4 regions of the Fictibacillus sp. S7 genome follow, and region 3 is predicted to be linked to each of the others. Evidence: riboswitches for the same ligand, from Rfam matches in the RefSeq annotation. Region 3 holds a riboswitch; each other region holds the start of a gene.

Region 1 (3,512 bases), 1.8 Mb from region 3:
GCCACCACATCACTATGCCCGGCAAGGAATTTGGTTGCACTGTGAAGAACAATATCCGCTCCAAGCGACAACGGCTGCTGAAGAGCCGGTGTTAAAAAGGTATTGTCAACAAAGGTTAGCGCACCTTTCTCCTTCGCCAACTCGCTCACTGCCCGAATATCGGTCACTTTTAAAAGCGGATTGGAAGGCGTTTCAATATAAAAGGCTTTTGTATTGGGCTGGATTGCCTGTTCTACGGCATCAAGGTCAGTCATATCGACAAAAGTGTGGGTAATCCCCAGTCGTGAAAGCACCTGTGTGACCATTCGATACGTACCGCCATACACATCCTCTGATATGATCATATGATCTCCTTGGGATAAAAGAAGAAATGACGTAGAGATCGCTGCCATGCCCGATGCAAAGGCAAAGCCTCTGCATCCGCCTTCGAGCTCAGCGATTTGCTGTTCGAGTGCTTCTCTTGTCGGATTGGCAGACCGTGCATAATCATATTTTCCAAATTGATCAATATCCTCTTGATGGAACGTGGAGGACAGATGCATGGGCACACTCACCGCGCCGGTAGCCGGATCGGTTTTATGTTTATGATGCAGCAATTTGGTTTGAAAGGTATGACAGTTATGGTCACTCATAAATTACAGCCTCCTTCTGGACAATGTCCAGCGCTTGTTTTAAGTCGTTAATCAAATCATTTTCGTCTTCAATACCAACAGATAAACGCAAAAGCCGGTTGCAAACTCCGCGTGCTGTACGTATTTCTTCAGGAATGTCCGCATGTGTTTGGGTCGCGGGATACGTTACCAGACTTTCAACCCCGCCCAGGCTTTCGGCAAAGGTTATCAGATTTACGGACTTCAAAAAACGGGGGACCCATTCTTCTTTTTTCAGCCGGAAAGAGATCATGCCTCCCCTTCCCGGATAAAGGACGTCATCTACACCATCATGATTCTGCAGGAATTGAATCAACACCTTAGCGTTTTCTTCATGTTTTTTCATTCGAAGGGCCAATGTTTTCATTCCGCGCATCAAAAGCCAGGCATCAAACGGGCTTAACACGGCACCTGAGGCATTGTGATGGTACGAGAGCTCCTGGCACAATTCCTCGCCTTTGGCCGCAATCAGACCTGCGAGCACATCATTGTGTCCTCCGAGGTATTTCGTTGCACTGTGGATTACAATATCCGCTCCGAGCTCGATCGGCCTTTGCAGCAAAGGGGTATAAAAGGTATTATCAACGATAACGAGCAACCCATGTTTCTTGGCGAGACGTGCAACAGCTTCAATATCACATACCTCCATGAGCGGGTTGGTCGGCGTTTCCAGAAAAATGGCTTTTGTTTTTTCAGTGATCGCCTGTTCAATTTCGGCTACGTCTGCCGTGTTTACATAGATACTGGACAAACCCCATTTTTTGTATCCTTCTTCGAGCAGGCGGTAGGTGCCGCCATACAAATCACTGGATACAATCCATTCATCACCTGATTGAAAGAGGGAGAGGATGGCCGCAATGGCCGCCATCCCCGAGCTACAGGCAAACCCGGCGTCTGCTCCTTCCAAATCGGCGATCGCTTTTTCAAGCACTTCACGTGTCGGATTGCCTGTTCGAATATAATCGTAACCACTTGATTCTCCAATTCCGGTATGGCGGTATGCTGTAGAAAAATAAACGGGCGGATTAACCGTTCCCGTGCGGTCTTCACTTCGGTTTCCAATTTGAGCTAATTTTGTTTCTGTTTTATACATGGCAGCCTCCTAAGTCAAAAGAAAAAATAAAAAAGCCTTCTTAAGAAGAAGACTTTTGAATACCATCAAATTGTCGTTCTCCTTATCTCCCAAGTTCGTCATCGAACTTGCTGGACTTAGCACCTTTTCAGCAGAAATCACTGAAGGTTGCTGAGGTTTCATCGGGCCATTCCCTCTACCTCTCTTGATAAGAAAATCTAATCCGTATCTAATTGTAGTTCCTAGTGTACCGCAATTATCTGAATGTTTCAAGCTTTCTTTTTATATTTTATTCCGTGTTGCTGTGCCTGGACAGAACTTCCTCATGGCTGAGCGTTTTCTGTGTGCTGCTCCTCAGACATACCGCATCGCAAAACACATGAAGACACTGATCAAAAAGAGAGCTGAGTGGCTGTATGCTTTTGGCTTCATTCTCTCCCCTTTTCTTTGTAGCTGCCGGAAGGACAAAACATGTATCAGCCACTTGTGCCAGAGCAGAATCTCCATTTGCTGTAATGCATACTACTTTGGAGCCTGCCGACCTTGACCGTTCCGCCTGATGGATTACGGATTGTGTGGATCCTGAACCCGAAATGGCGATAAGACAATCCCCCTCGGCTACCGAGGGAGTTACCGTCTCACCAATGACAAAGACGTTATAGCCCAGGTGCATGAGGCGCATGGCAAATGCTTTTGCCATAAACCCCGACCTTCCCTCGCCAGCCACAAAGATTCTCGTTGTATTTTGGAGTTCTGAATCAAAACGCTCAATCTCTTCTTCTCCAATTTTCTCAATAACTCCCTGCATCTCTTTTACAATCACATTCAGTTCGTTCATACATTTTCTCCTGTCCGAATCGTTTTCCAAGCTGTATACATCTGTTTGGCTGCTTCCTGGATATTCGCAGCTTTCGTAATGGCGGACCCGACAACAATGATCTCCGGATTTTTTTCGGCAGCCATTGGGAGAGAGGATAGAGCAATTCCCCCTGCAAGGGCCAGTCGGTCAACAGGAAGCCTTTCTTTGTTCTGTTTCTCCATCGTTTTGTTGTCTGACTCCTGTTCATCTTTGCTTACATGTTCGCAAAATACGGCAGATGTATAGCTTAGCAGACGTTGCATTTGCTCAGATGAAACATTTAGCAGATCAATCATCACTTCTTTTCCATTTTCGTCGGCAACCTTCAAACAGGTTTCAATCGTTACGAGGGGAGCCGCCCCCATGACAGTTGCCATGTCTGCTCCTGCGTCAAAGGCTATGGAAAATTCATAGGCTGCATTATCAAAGGTCTTCATATCTGCCAGCACTGGTTTTAACGGAAACTCTTTTTTAATCTCAGAAATGCTCTCAACACCATATTCCTTAATTAATGAAGTACCGACTTCGATAAGATCAACATATTGCTCTGCCTCTTTTGCCGTTTCAATTGCCTCAGAAATCGTCATCCAGTCCAGGGCCAGCTGAATCTTCATTGAGAAACAACCTCCATTCTCTTTTTCGCTTCTTTTGCAGCCGGAGCTTTAACAGCCATTGTAAGCAATACGGATACAAAAAGCGCGGATGCCATGAATACGAAGGAAGCTGACGGCCCTCCGGTAACGCCGTTTAAATATCCAACAATGTAGGATCCAACAAAAGAACCAAGCGCCCCCATGCTGTTGATGAGCGCCATCGCTCCCCCAGCCACGTTTCGCGGAAGGATTTCAGGAATGATCGCAAAAAACGGTCCGTAAGGTGCGTACATGGCTCCGCCAGCTATGACAAGTAGTGTATACGAAAGCCAGAAATT
Region 2 (3,512 bases), 2.3 Mb from region 3:
GGATGCCCCTACAACAATTTTTTTATCAGCAAGCTTTTTGTCTCCTCCGCTGTTTGCACCGCACGCAGCAAGGGCTGTTGTCATGGCCAACAAAAGAATGAGTGTAATCAATTTTTTCATGGTTTTCCTCCTGATTGTCTATTTTTATCGTTTATCCAGGCGTCGGGTAATAGTATCCCCGATAAATTGGATAAGGAAGACGATAATCAAAATAATAACTGTGGCAACAAACGTAACATCATTTTGTGTACGCTGGAAACCGTCTAGAAAAGCCCGGTCACCTAAACCCCCTGCGCCAACCACACCAGCCATTGCGGTATAGCCCACAAGCGCGATGGAGGTTACAGTGATCCCTGAAATCAAAGCGGGCAAGCTTTCAGGAATAAGCACTTTAAATATGATTTGGGTATTGCTCGATCCCATGGATTTCGCAGCTTCAATGACTCCTCTATCCACTTCTCGGAGAGCGATCTCAACCATTCGTGCATAAAATGGCGCTGCCCCGATTATAAGTGCCGGGAGCGCAGCATTGGCACCAAGCATGGAGCCAACCAAGAAGAGTGTAAATGGTATCAACAAAATGATTAAGATGATAAAGGGTATCGAACGAAAAATATTAACGATTGCCGCTGTAATTACATTAAAAAGCTTGTTCTCCCACAAGTTTCCTTTCCCCGTAAGAAATAAAGCCAATCCTAAAAACAAGCCAATAACGAAGGTGGCAATAACAGCTACTGCAGTCATGTACAGCGTCTGACCTGTAGATGTTAACATCACATCCCATTCTACATTCGGGAACAGATTACTCATATGAAACCACCTCCACTTCGACTTGCTGTTGGTTCATGTAATTGATTGCATCAGAAACTTCTGAATCAACCCCTTCGAGCTGTATAAAGAGTGATCCATATGCACCGTTTTGTGTTTGTGAAACCTTGCCCTGAAGAATGTTAACCTGAACGTTGAATTTTCGGATAACCTCTGTGATAATAGGCTGCTCAGCGCGTCCTCCGACAAATGTCAGCTGTACAATCTTGTTTTGCGGCTTTTCTGAAGCCAGCTGTTTAATCACATCCGTTGTTTCTTCCGGTTCTGTGATCTGCTTCACAAAATCTTTCGTAATTTCCTCGGAAGGATGACGGAAGACGTCCAGGACTGGTCCCTGCTCTACCACTCTTCCGTTTTCCATGACAGCCACCCGATGGCAGATCTTCCGTATGACATGCATTTCATGAGTAATCAGGACAATCGTCAATCCGAGTTTTTCGTTAATCTCAACCAACAGATTCAGGATGCTGTCGGTGGTTTTCGGATCAAGCGCCGATGTCGCTTCATCACAAAGAAGCACTTTTGGGTTATTGGCCAATGCCCGGGCAATACCGACCCTCTGTTTTTGTCCTCCGCTCAGCTGGGACGGATAAGATTCTCCCCGGCCTTCGAGGCCAACCAGTTTAATCAGTTCATCCACCCTTCTTAACCGTTCAGCTCTTGCCACCCCGGCAATTTCAAGAGGGAAAGCAATGTTCTCCCTTACGGTACGGGACCAAAGCAAATTAAAATGCTGGAAAATCATGCTGATTTCCTGACGAGCTTTCCGAAGCTCGCTCTTGCTCAGCTTGGACAAATCCTGTCCGGCTACCGTTACACTTCCGCTCGTCGGCCGTTCCAGCATGTTCAGCATACGGATCAACGTACTTTTTCCGGCACCGCTATATCCTATTATTCCGAAAATTTCACCTTGATCTATTGTAAGATTGACCTGGTCAACCGCATTGACCGGTCCGTCTTTCGTCTTAAAGATCTTGCGCACTGCATCTAAAGTTATCAAAAGACTGGATTCCTCACTTTCATAAAAAATGCCCTTCTGCGAATATGAGCAGAAGGGCATTGAATTTATATGCGCCATCTCTCATCTCCCAAAGCATGCGCTTTGCAGGAATTGGCACCATTTTAAACAGGATTGCTGTTTAACGGTTGCCGGGTTTCATCGGGCCAGTCCCTCCACCTCTCGCGATAAGAACGAAATGTTTAAGTTTTCAGCTTGCAGTATGGATTTTATCATCACGTACATTTACTGTCAAACCATTTCTTTTGTCCCTGTTCGTTGACTGCGGGCCAAGTACAGTAATGATTCGAGTTTTAACTGTTCTCTGTATGTCCCTGTAAAAGACAGCTTTCCTTGTTTGATCAGTTTGCTCAAATGACTTTCACCATTGCAAACAAGCCGTAATTCCTCATCATTGCCTGAAAGCAGTATTTTTCTTTGCTTCTCCGTGATGGTGTTGATAAAGGTGATACAGATGGTTTTCCCTTCCAGTGATACACTCGCCCTCTCATTCCCCACAAGCGGACGGAGAAAATCTGTTTTTTGAATATGATCCACCCATTGATCCCAATTCATCAAAATTCCCCCTCGTTATATCCCTTCTAAAAGGGTTCGAGGAGGCTGGACCCTCTTCCTGTAAGGATCCTTCGACAGTTAAAGGGTCCTTCTGTCGATTTTTAGCTTGCTTTCTTTTGATGACGATGACCTGGATGTTCCTTTTTGGGCGTGGCTTGGCCTCTGCCCCACTTTTTCTCATGGTTAAACCGTTGTTTTTGCGGCCCCGGTTTGTCTTTGTTCATCTTTTTCTTATGGACGGGTACGGTTTTCACCTTCATCTTGTTTTGATCCTTCGGTGAATTTCGGAAAGAAGGCTGCGGCGTTGGCTGGCCTTTTCCCGGTGGTTTCTTCCATTTTTTATCCGGATGTTTATGTACAGAGCCGAATGAATGAAACTCGGCCTGATTATTTTGACTCATCACTTTCCTATTCTCCTGCTGGGCAGGTTCAGCAGATTTAACTGTCATTTTTTTATTGCTTTGCATCGAATCCGCTTTTTTATTCGTTTCTTTATATGAGGTTTTTCTTACTGGTTCAGTCTTGGCGGATGGTTGTTTAACCGCCTTTTTTGGATGGGTCTTTTCAGGCTGGATATTTCTCTCGTTCCGCTTGATTTTTTCGGGTACTTCCATGTCTTCCTTATTCTTTTTATGCTGCTGGTCGTTTTTCTTCTCCATCTTTTTTTTCAGCTCGGAAAATGACATCTTTTTGACGTCTTTTAAAGAAAGCGGATCATGGTTTTGCTTTGCATAAAGATACATCAAATATTTCCCTGGCGATACTCCATTTTTCTTTGCTGCATTACGCTTTTTTATATCAAGGCTCTTGATGTCGATGGCTGCTTTCTCATTATAGACAGCAGCATTGCGTTTAATGGCTGTTACAGCATCTTGGAGGGATGAAGACATCTTTTTATCACTTTGATCCACAATAGTAGACGCAATCAGCACGTCCGGATTCTTGGAAAGATAACCTTGTTGGTCATAAGCATTCAACAGTGAAGAAGCAAATTGAAACAGGCTGACATCCTTCGCATACTGAAGGGAGTGGATCAGGTTTTCTCCTTCCGGGTTGAACGCTTTTACTTGAACGACCTGAAGATTTTCATTAACCGCAGCCTCGAGGCTCG
Region 3 (3,512 bases):
ACCGATGCCGTTGGAGCAATGGATTCCATTTGTCGGATATCACGAAAAAAGGCACTTGGAGCAAATAAAGGAAATCAGGGACAAGGTGGTGGCCAGAACATAAAAGAACCTAATATAAAACTAAGTTGACTTATCGGGATACCTACCTTAAAATGATACACAACAAAAACACAATATGAAAAGCTGATCAGAAAACTGAAGGCACTTCTTTGCGATGCAGGGCAGTGTCTCTTTTACTGTGCTCTGCGGAGTTGCAAAAAAAGGATTTCAGCAACTAGCTCCAGGCTTTTCTCAACTTTGGAGGAGTTTTCGATATGTCATTTAGCTTTGTAAGCCATCTTGTATGTCCAAAATGCTCTAAAACCTATGATCACAATAAGCTTCACCAGCTTTGTACCTGTGGATCGCCGCTTCTTGTGGATTATGACCTGGAGAGATTGAAAGAGGAAGACGTCATTATTGATCAAGCACGCAATGATCTTTGGCGTTATCACAAGCTGTTGCCGGTTACGAGTGAGGAACATGTTGTTTCTCTCGGTGAAGGAATGACTCCTTTATTGCCGATGCCCGAACTGGGCGCAGAATTGGGAATCGAATCGTTATTTATGAAAGACGAAGGTCTCATACCTACGGGTTCATTCAAAGCAAGAGGAGCAGCGGTAGGTGTTTCAAAAGCAAAAGAACTGGGAGTGGCCCAGCTCGCTATGCCCACCAATGGGAATGCGGGAGCCGCATGGTCGCTTTATTGCGCGAGAGCAGGAATTAAACCAACGATTGTAATGCCTGTCGATGCACCTGTCATCACCCGGAAAGAAACGGCAATTTCCGGAGCTGAGCTTTACCTTGTGAACGGCCTGATCAGTGATGCGGGAAAAATGGTTGCCAATCTGGTAAAAGAAGAGGGACTCTACGATGCTTCGACATTAAAGGAACCATACCGGATCGAGGGCAAGAAAACGATGGGGTATGAAATTCTTGAGCAGTCCGGAAGCAAAACGCCAGACGTCATCCTGTATCCTACCGGCGGTGGTGTTGGTCTTATTGGTATTTACAAAGCATTAAAGGAATTTAAGGAACTTGGTCTTTTTAAAGGAAACCAGTTCCCGCGCCTTGTAGCCGTTCAGGCAGAGGGATGTGCTCCCATTGTGAAAGCTTGGGAGGAGCATAAAAATGAATCTGAATTCTGGGAGGACTCCAAAACAGCAGCGTTCGGAATTAATGTACCGAAAGCCATTGGAGACTTCTTAGTTCTTGAAGCCATTTATGAAACTGAAGGATGTGCGGTAGCCGTTTCAGAAGAAGAAATTCAACAAGCGTTGGGCCATGCGGCTGAACTGGAAGGAACTTTCATTTGCCCGGAAGGAGCAGCTACATTTGCTGCAGCCAAAAAATTAAGAGACAAAGGATGGATTCAGCCAGGGGAGCGCGTACTTTGCCTGAATACCGGCCAGGGGATCAAATACCCGGATACTGTGGAAGTTGATCCGCTTGTACTCCAGCCGGGCGAGGATCTTCAAAGAAACAAAGAGAACGTTAAATAATAAAAAATAAAATAAAATAACGGTTTAATGTTCTTATGAAGAGAGGGGGAGGGAATGGCCCGGTGAAGCCTCGGCAGCGGACTCGTTTAGAGTACTGTGCCAATTCCACAAGCGTATTGCTTGAAAGATAAGAAGAGCCTCATACTTTGATATCCGCCTCTTCTTGCTTACTATTATGCAGGAAGAGGCTTTTCCATTTTGAACACCTGCTGATTGGTCAACCAAAGGCGCCATGTCAACATATGACATGCGTTTATTTTTTGTCCAAAAGGAGGAAAAACCATGGGAAATCAATTTCGTAAAGCAGTAGAAAGCAAAAGAAACCAGCTGATGACAAGCCTCATCGAAATGGGTGTGTACAAGAAAGAAGAACGGCATTTGTTTCAGTTGACCTTGACCGACCTGGAAGAAGAATACGGCAAAGCCGTCACCGATAAAAAAATACGGCAAGAAAAGGATGAATTAACCTATTGAAGATACGTGCTTTCTTCAATCCCCGTTTTTTGTTTGCAAGGCGTATTTATGTATTCATTTGATAGTGGACATACCAATGGGCGTTGTGGTGTACTAAGGTGAGCAGAAATATTGGAGGAAATGATAATGAACGAACATTTGGCCAATGAAATTCTATCTGATTTGCGAAATGGAAATCTCAGTGAATATATTGTGATAAAAGAGGAATTTCCTTTATTTCGTGATGTTCTTGTAAAGCAGGAGGACAAAAAGGCATTTAGAGGAATTATTGTTCCGGGCGGCGGGGGAGACATTAAATATTTTTACCAGCCAGGCTGGACAGCATAAAAAAATCGGCTCCTTTTTAAAGGAACCGATTTTTTTATTTTACGATGATGACAGGGCAGTCTGCCAATTGGGCAACACTGTGACTGACACTTCCGAGAAGTGCTTGTTTTATTAAGCCTTTTCCTGTGCTTCCGATGACGATTGCATCATAGCCATGCTCGTTTGCATAAGAAGCAATCACATGGCCGGGATCTCCCTGGAATGTGTGAGTTTCATAATGGATTCCCGATTCGGAAAGAAACTTCACTGCCGGAAGCAATAATTCCTTATCTTCTTCCTCAATCAGTTCATCAAGGTTTATGGTCATTACCGGCTCTTGCATGGGAAGGTTTTTATTCACATGAACGATGGTCACCCGTCCGGATTCGAATTTTTTTGCCAGTTCTGTTCCGTGCATCAGTGCACGGGCGGAAGAAGGTGAGCCATCAAAAGCGATTAGAATTTTATTGTACATAAGTATGACCTTCCTTTTTTATTAGTGAGATGCTGTATCAACGTGTGCTAAGTGTTTACGTCCAAATGCAACGACAAGCATGGCAAACAGGACAAAGATTGCTCCGGTTACAAAAGGAACATGAGGCGAATACGTTTCTGCCAATTTGTTTGCCAGCCATGGGCCGATGGCTCCTCCAATAAATCGGACAAAGCTGTACGCTGCTGAAGCGGTTGCCCGTTCAACAGGTGCTACCTGCATCACAGCTGTTGTAATTAATGTGTTATTTGTACCGAGGAACAAGCCGGCCACAATAACAGCAATGATTACCACAATGGCATGATCTGTCCAAATCCCCATGGAAAGCAGGGTCAAAGCAAACAATACAAGCATGGCACACATGGATTTAACAGTACCAAATCTAGCTTGAATCTTCGGTGCTACAAATACAGAAGTAATCGCAAGGCAAAGTCCCCATCCAAGGAAAACGTAACCTAAGCCGTGTTCATCCAAATTCATAACAAATGGAGAATAAGCCATCAAAGTGAAGAATCCGATATTATAGAGAAAAGCCGTAAGTCCTAGTCTGAACAACCCTGGATATTTTAAGGCTTTAATCGGATCAAGGATTGAACTTTTCACTTTTGGTTTCGGTACCTGAGGCATTTTAATCAGTAAAGCAAAAAAGGCGATGACCATCAAGACACTGACACCGTAGAAAGGTCCGCGCCAGGAAA
Region 4 (3,512 bases), 1.7 Mb from region 3:
CAAAAGTACCTGTTGAGCCAAAGCTATGTACAATTGGGATTTGTAAGATTCGTTTCTTCTCCTTCATTTCAACAATACACCATTCAATTTGATCCGAAATCCGACTTTCAAAAGGAACCCGTCTATATTGTCCATCTTATACCAGACACAAATAATAACACCTCCACACCAACGATTGATCATACACTCTCCCTCTTAACACCACGAGAAATGGAAATTTGTGGTCTTATTCGAAAGGGATATACAAACTTGGAAATTGCCGAACAGTCATGTATCAGCATTAATACTGTAAAACGACACATTCAAAATATATTTAGTAAGCTAGATGTCAAGAACCGTACCGGTTTGCTTAGTAAATTAGATTTGTTATAAAATAGATATAAAAAAAGCTTTTATTCACTGAAAGATCCATGCCTCTTTTTCTCCTTTTTTCTCTATCTAAGAGGGAAGAACGATATAGAGAGAGGAAGATCAAAATGGTGCCTGGAAAGATTACGAACTTTAAAGAGTGAAGTGAGTTTCACACCGTGAAGAAGTTCAATGAATTTCACGAGGCTAAAAATTGCGTTTTATCTCAACTCGTCATCCAAAGGTACAATAACTTCATCTATGTCTTTCTCCACTAACGCTTCATCTCTGGTCCGTATTTTAATGGTTTTGCATCTGGATAAACAGCTTTATGGTTACACGAACGCTGGTACTGGGCCAAATACGATTGTTGTAATGTTTCAGATATGATAGAAATTGAAAAGAATGCGCCACTTGAGGTTTGATAAGTAGTAAAGCATGGTTGTTATAATAAGTTCGTGAAAAAAGAAGATAATAATATTTCATAAAAATATCTAGATAGCTATAATCTTTGCTTTGGTTTACTACATAAAAAGGATAGTTTGAAAAAATCGATTTCTATGTGCTCAGGAATCGATTTTTTTATTTAAAGAGAAAAATTATACGAATAATATTTTGGCTAGTAACAAAAAATATTGTTGTTTAAAATAATTTAGGAGTTTGAAAGAGATGTCATTAATACCTTATGAACCATTTAGACAATTATCTAATATGAGAAGAGATTTTGAGCGAATTTTTGCTGAATCCCCTTTTGATGATTTAGGAGCTGAAGGCGGGCACTTTGGAAACATACGAGTAGATATACATGAAACAGATAGTGAGGTAGTGGCAACTTGTGATATTCCTGGATTGGAGAAAAAAGTAGATATAAATATAAATATTGAGAAGAATATATTAAGCATAAGTGGATCAATGAATAAAACACATGAAGTTGAGCAAGAGAATATGCATAGGAAAGAGAGATATAGCAGCAGCTTTCACAGAGCTATAACGCTTCCTGCTTCAGTGTCTAACCAAGGTGTAAAGCTACTTACAAAAATGGTGTTCTTGAAATAACAATGCCAAAAATAGCTCAAATAATACCAAGAAAATAGATGTGGAATTTCATTAAAAATGAGCAAATTATTATCTGTTATGAAAGAGTTTAAAAGGAACTACCTTCAAGAAATTGCTGAAGAGCAACCGATTTGGTAGATTTAATAATTTAAGTTGTCACCTGCCACAGCAAAAAAAGAAAATCATTTTAAAACAAGTGACAATGTATATTAAAGAATCATTTAGTGCATTACTTCTATTCGAGGTAATGCTTTTTCTTTGATGATATAGGGCGCTTTTTTCTCAAAGATAATGTCCACTAATGTTTATTGCGTGATTTGGTTCCATTGCTACACAAACCCCTTGTATTGAAGACCCAGCTGCTATTAGCAGCCGAGGGAAACATCCTGGATGACCGAAAACTGATGAGGAAAAGGGTAATTATGCCTTATATCTTATGGATCAAGGGATGAGTCGTACGGATGCTGCTGAAAAGGCTGGTATCTCTCGTATGACTCTGTACGGAAGTTACAGAAGGTAACTAGGACAATATATAGTGAACGAGGCAAAGTAAAGATACTTAATTGTTATCTACTTTGCCCCTTGTTACACGAACGCTGGTACTGGGCCAACTACAAGCTTAGGGGATGTCCAACCACAGCGCAAGCTCAGATTGTGTGAGACAGGTCATGCTTTGACAGTAGGTGCCAGGTTGATAGAGTTGTTCATTGTCAGCAGGGGAAAGCCCCCGAAGATACCAACTGAAAGAATAAAAAATTATTGACTTCAAAAAAAGTTTCTTGTAAGGTTATACCTAACTTTATACGGAGAACATCCTTATCGTGAGTCGGGGGAGGAAATTGGTCCTAAGATCCTGCAGCAACCTGTTATTTTCAAGAAAAACGTTTTTCTTGTGAATAGTAAGGTGCTAATTCCAACAGACATTAGTGTCTGGAAGATGAGGAAGAGAAATTTGACCTCTTCCTCAAGGAAGAGGTTTTTTTGCTGTTCTATATAGTTATTAGGATACTCTAAGTATTTACAAGGAGGCAGATTATGACTGATGTTGGTTATTGGTTTATAGGTTTTGCACTGGCTTATACATTTTTTCTTATTTTTGTAAGTCAGATTGCCAGAAAAAGAGCAACAAATGGAAGTGGCTTCTTTGTCGGCGGGAGAGGGTTTAATACATTATTTGTTACGGTATGTATTACGGGCCTTTTCTCTGGTTCCTCTTATATATCTATTTTAGAGCTTAGTTATCTTACTGGAATATCAGCTATCTGGTATGGTGTGGCGGAGACCATCCACATATTAATTATTGCATTAGTATTAATTGCGCCTTTCAGAAAAAGAGCACTTATAACCATATCGGGTTTGTTAGGAGACCGTTACGGCGAAAAAGTTCGGGGGATCGCTGGGGTAATTACAGCTTTTACATTTCCAATGTGGTCTGTGGCTACAGCGCTTGCTTTTGCCTCTGCATTATCTGTTTTTACAGGAATCTCCCTTATCGCGTCGGTTGCGTTGACTGCGTTACTGTTGTTGGTCTATTTGCACTTTGGAGGAATGTGGTCAATAGGATTTACACAGCTCAGCAATGTAATTGTTTTTTTCATTATGCTTGCAATAGGAACATACGCATTCTTTATCAATCCGGGTATCGAGGGGATTCATACCCTGTTTGCGGAGAAACCCCAATTTGCTTCGTGGGATGGAGCTGGTATTCAGACTATCATTGCATGGTTTGGGACATTTTTGTTTAATGTCATCCTTGCACAAGCAGCTTTTCAAATGGCTCTTTCCTGTAAAACGCCTGAACAGGGACGCCGCGGATTAATTTATGCTTCTGTATTAGGTGTCCCCCTCATTGTAGGTGCGGTGTTATTTGGTCTTGCGGCTGCGTCAGTTGTACCAAATGAAACACGTGGATTAGTTGCGGTGCCCCTTTATTTAATGCAGACGCTTCCTGCCCCTCTTGTGGCTTTATTCTTCCTTGGGTTCTGGGCTGCTGCTCTGAGTTGGGGAGCACCATGCCAGTTTTCAGGAGCTACAAGTCTTGGAAGGGATGCCGGTAAAGCTTTTAACCCGAAGGCAACAGAACTGCAGCTTGTGGGTTATACAAAAAA

The links. Region 3 has a riboswitch for S-adenosylmethionine ahead of DMO16_RS10220 (Fur-regulated basic protein FbpA). Riboswitches for the same ligand answer to the same signal wherever they lie in the genome.
Region 1: linked by a shared signal. The riboswitch ahead of DMO16_RS00960 (methionine biosynthesis PLP-dependent protein) and the one ahead of DMO16_RS10220 (Fur-regulated basic protein FbpA) in region 3 are both predicted to bind S-adenosylmethionine.
Region 2: linked by a shared signal. The riboswitch ahead of DMO16_RS21805 (methionine ABC transporter ATP-binding protein) and the one ahead of DMO16_RS10220 (Fur-regulated basic protein FbpA) in region 3 are both predicted to bind S-adenosylmethionine.
Region 4: linked by a shared signal. The riboswitch ahead of DMO16_RS19060 (sodium:solute symporter family protein) and the one ahead of DMO16_RS10220 (Fur-regulated basic protein FbpA) in region 3 are both predicted to bind S-adenosylmethionine.

What each region holds. Positions count from the first base shown of each region.
Region 1 is NZ_QJKL01000001.1:194,266-197,777, reverse strand. Features, by position in the region: gene metC (cystathionine beta-lyase) at 1-632, opposite strand, end outside; gene DMO16_RS00960 (methionine biosynthesis PLP-dependent protein) at 625-1,743, opposite strand; SAM riboswitch class I at 1,823-1,937, opposite strand; gene hxlB (6-phospho-3-hexuloisomerase) at 2,012-2,560, opposite strand; gene hxlA (3-hexulose-6-phosphate synthase) at 2,557-3,195, opposite strand; gene DMO16_RS00945 (MFS transporter) at 3,192-3,512, opposite strand, start outside.
Region 2 is NZ_QJKL01000001.1:4,292,966-4,296,477, reverse strand. Features, by position in the region: gene DMO16_RS21815 (MetQ/NlpA family ABC transporter substrate-binding protein) at 1-120, opposite strand, end outside; gene DMO16_RS21810 (methionine ABC transporter permease) at 145-810, opposite strand; gene DMO16_RS21805 (methionine ABC transporter ATP-binding protein) at 803-1,828, opposite strand; SAM riboswitch class I at 1,907-2,020, opposite strand; gene DMO16_RS21800 (hypothetical protein) at 2,078-2,401, opposite strand; gene DMO16_RS21795 (anti-sigma factor domain-containing protein) at 2,503-3,512, opposite strand, start outside.
Region 3 is NZ_QJKL01000001.1:1,993,615-1,997,126, reverse strand. Features, by position in the region: gene DMO16_RS10230 (DinB family protein) at 1-103, shown strand, start outside; gene DMO16_RS10225 (threonine synthase) at 315-1,541, shown strand; SAM riboswitch class I at 1,572-1,675, shown strand; gene DMO16_RS10220 (Fur-regulated basic protein FbpA) at 1,824-2,015, shown strand; gene DMO16_RS10215 (hypothetical protein) at 2,142-2,342, shown strand; gene DMO16_RS10210 (universal stress protein) at 2,377-2,796, opposite strand; gene DMO16_RS10205 (MFS transporter) at 2,818-3,512, opposite strand, start outside.
Region 4 is NZ_QJKL01000001.1:3,705,765-3,709,276, forward strand. Features, by position in the region: gene DMO16_RS25230 (LuxR C-terminal-related transcriptional regulator) at 1-372, shown strand, start outside; partial or broken gene DMO16_RS19045 (Hsp20/alpha crystallin family protein) at 1,018-1,459, shown strand; partial or broken gene DMO16_RS19055 (helix-turn-helix domain-containing protein) at 1,766-1,924, shown strand; SAM riboswitch class I at 2,218-2,348, shown strand; gene DMO16_RS19060 (sodium:solute symporter family protein) at 2,440-3,512, shown strand, end outside.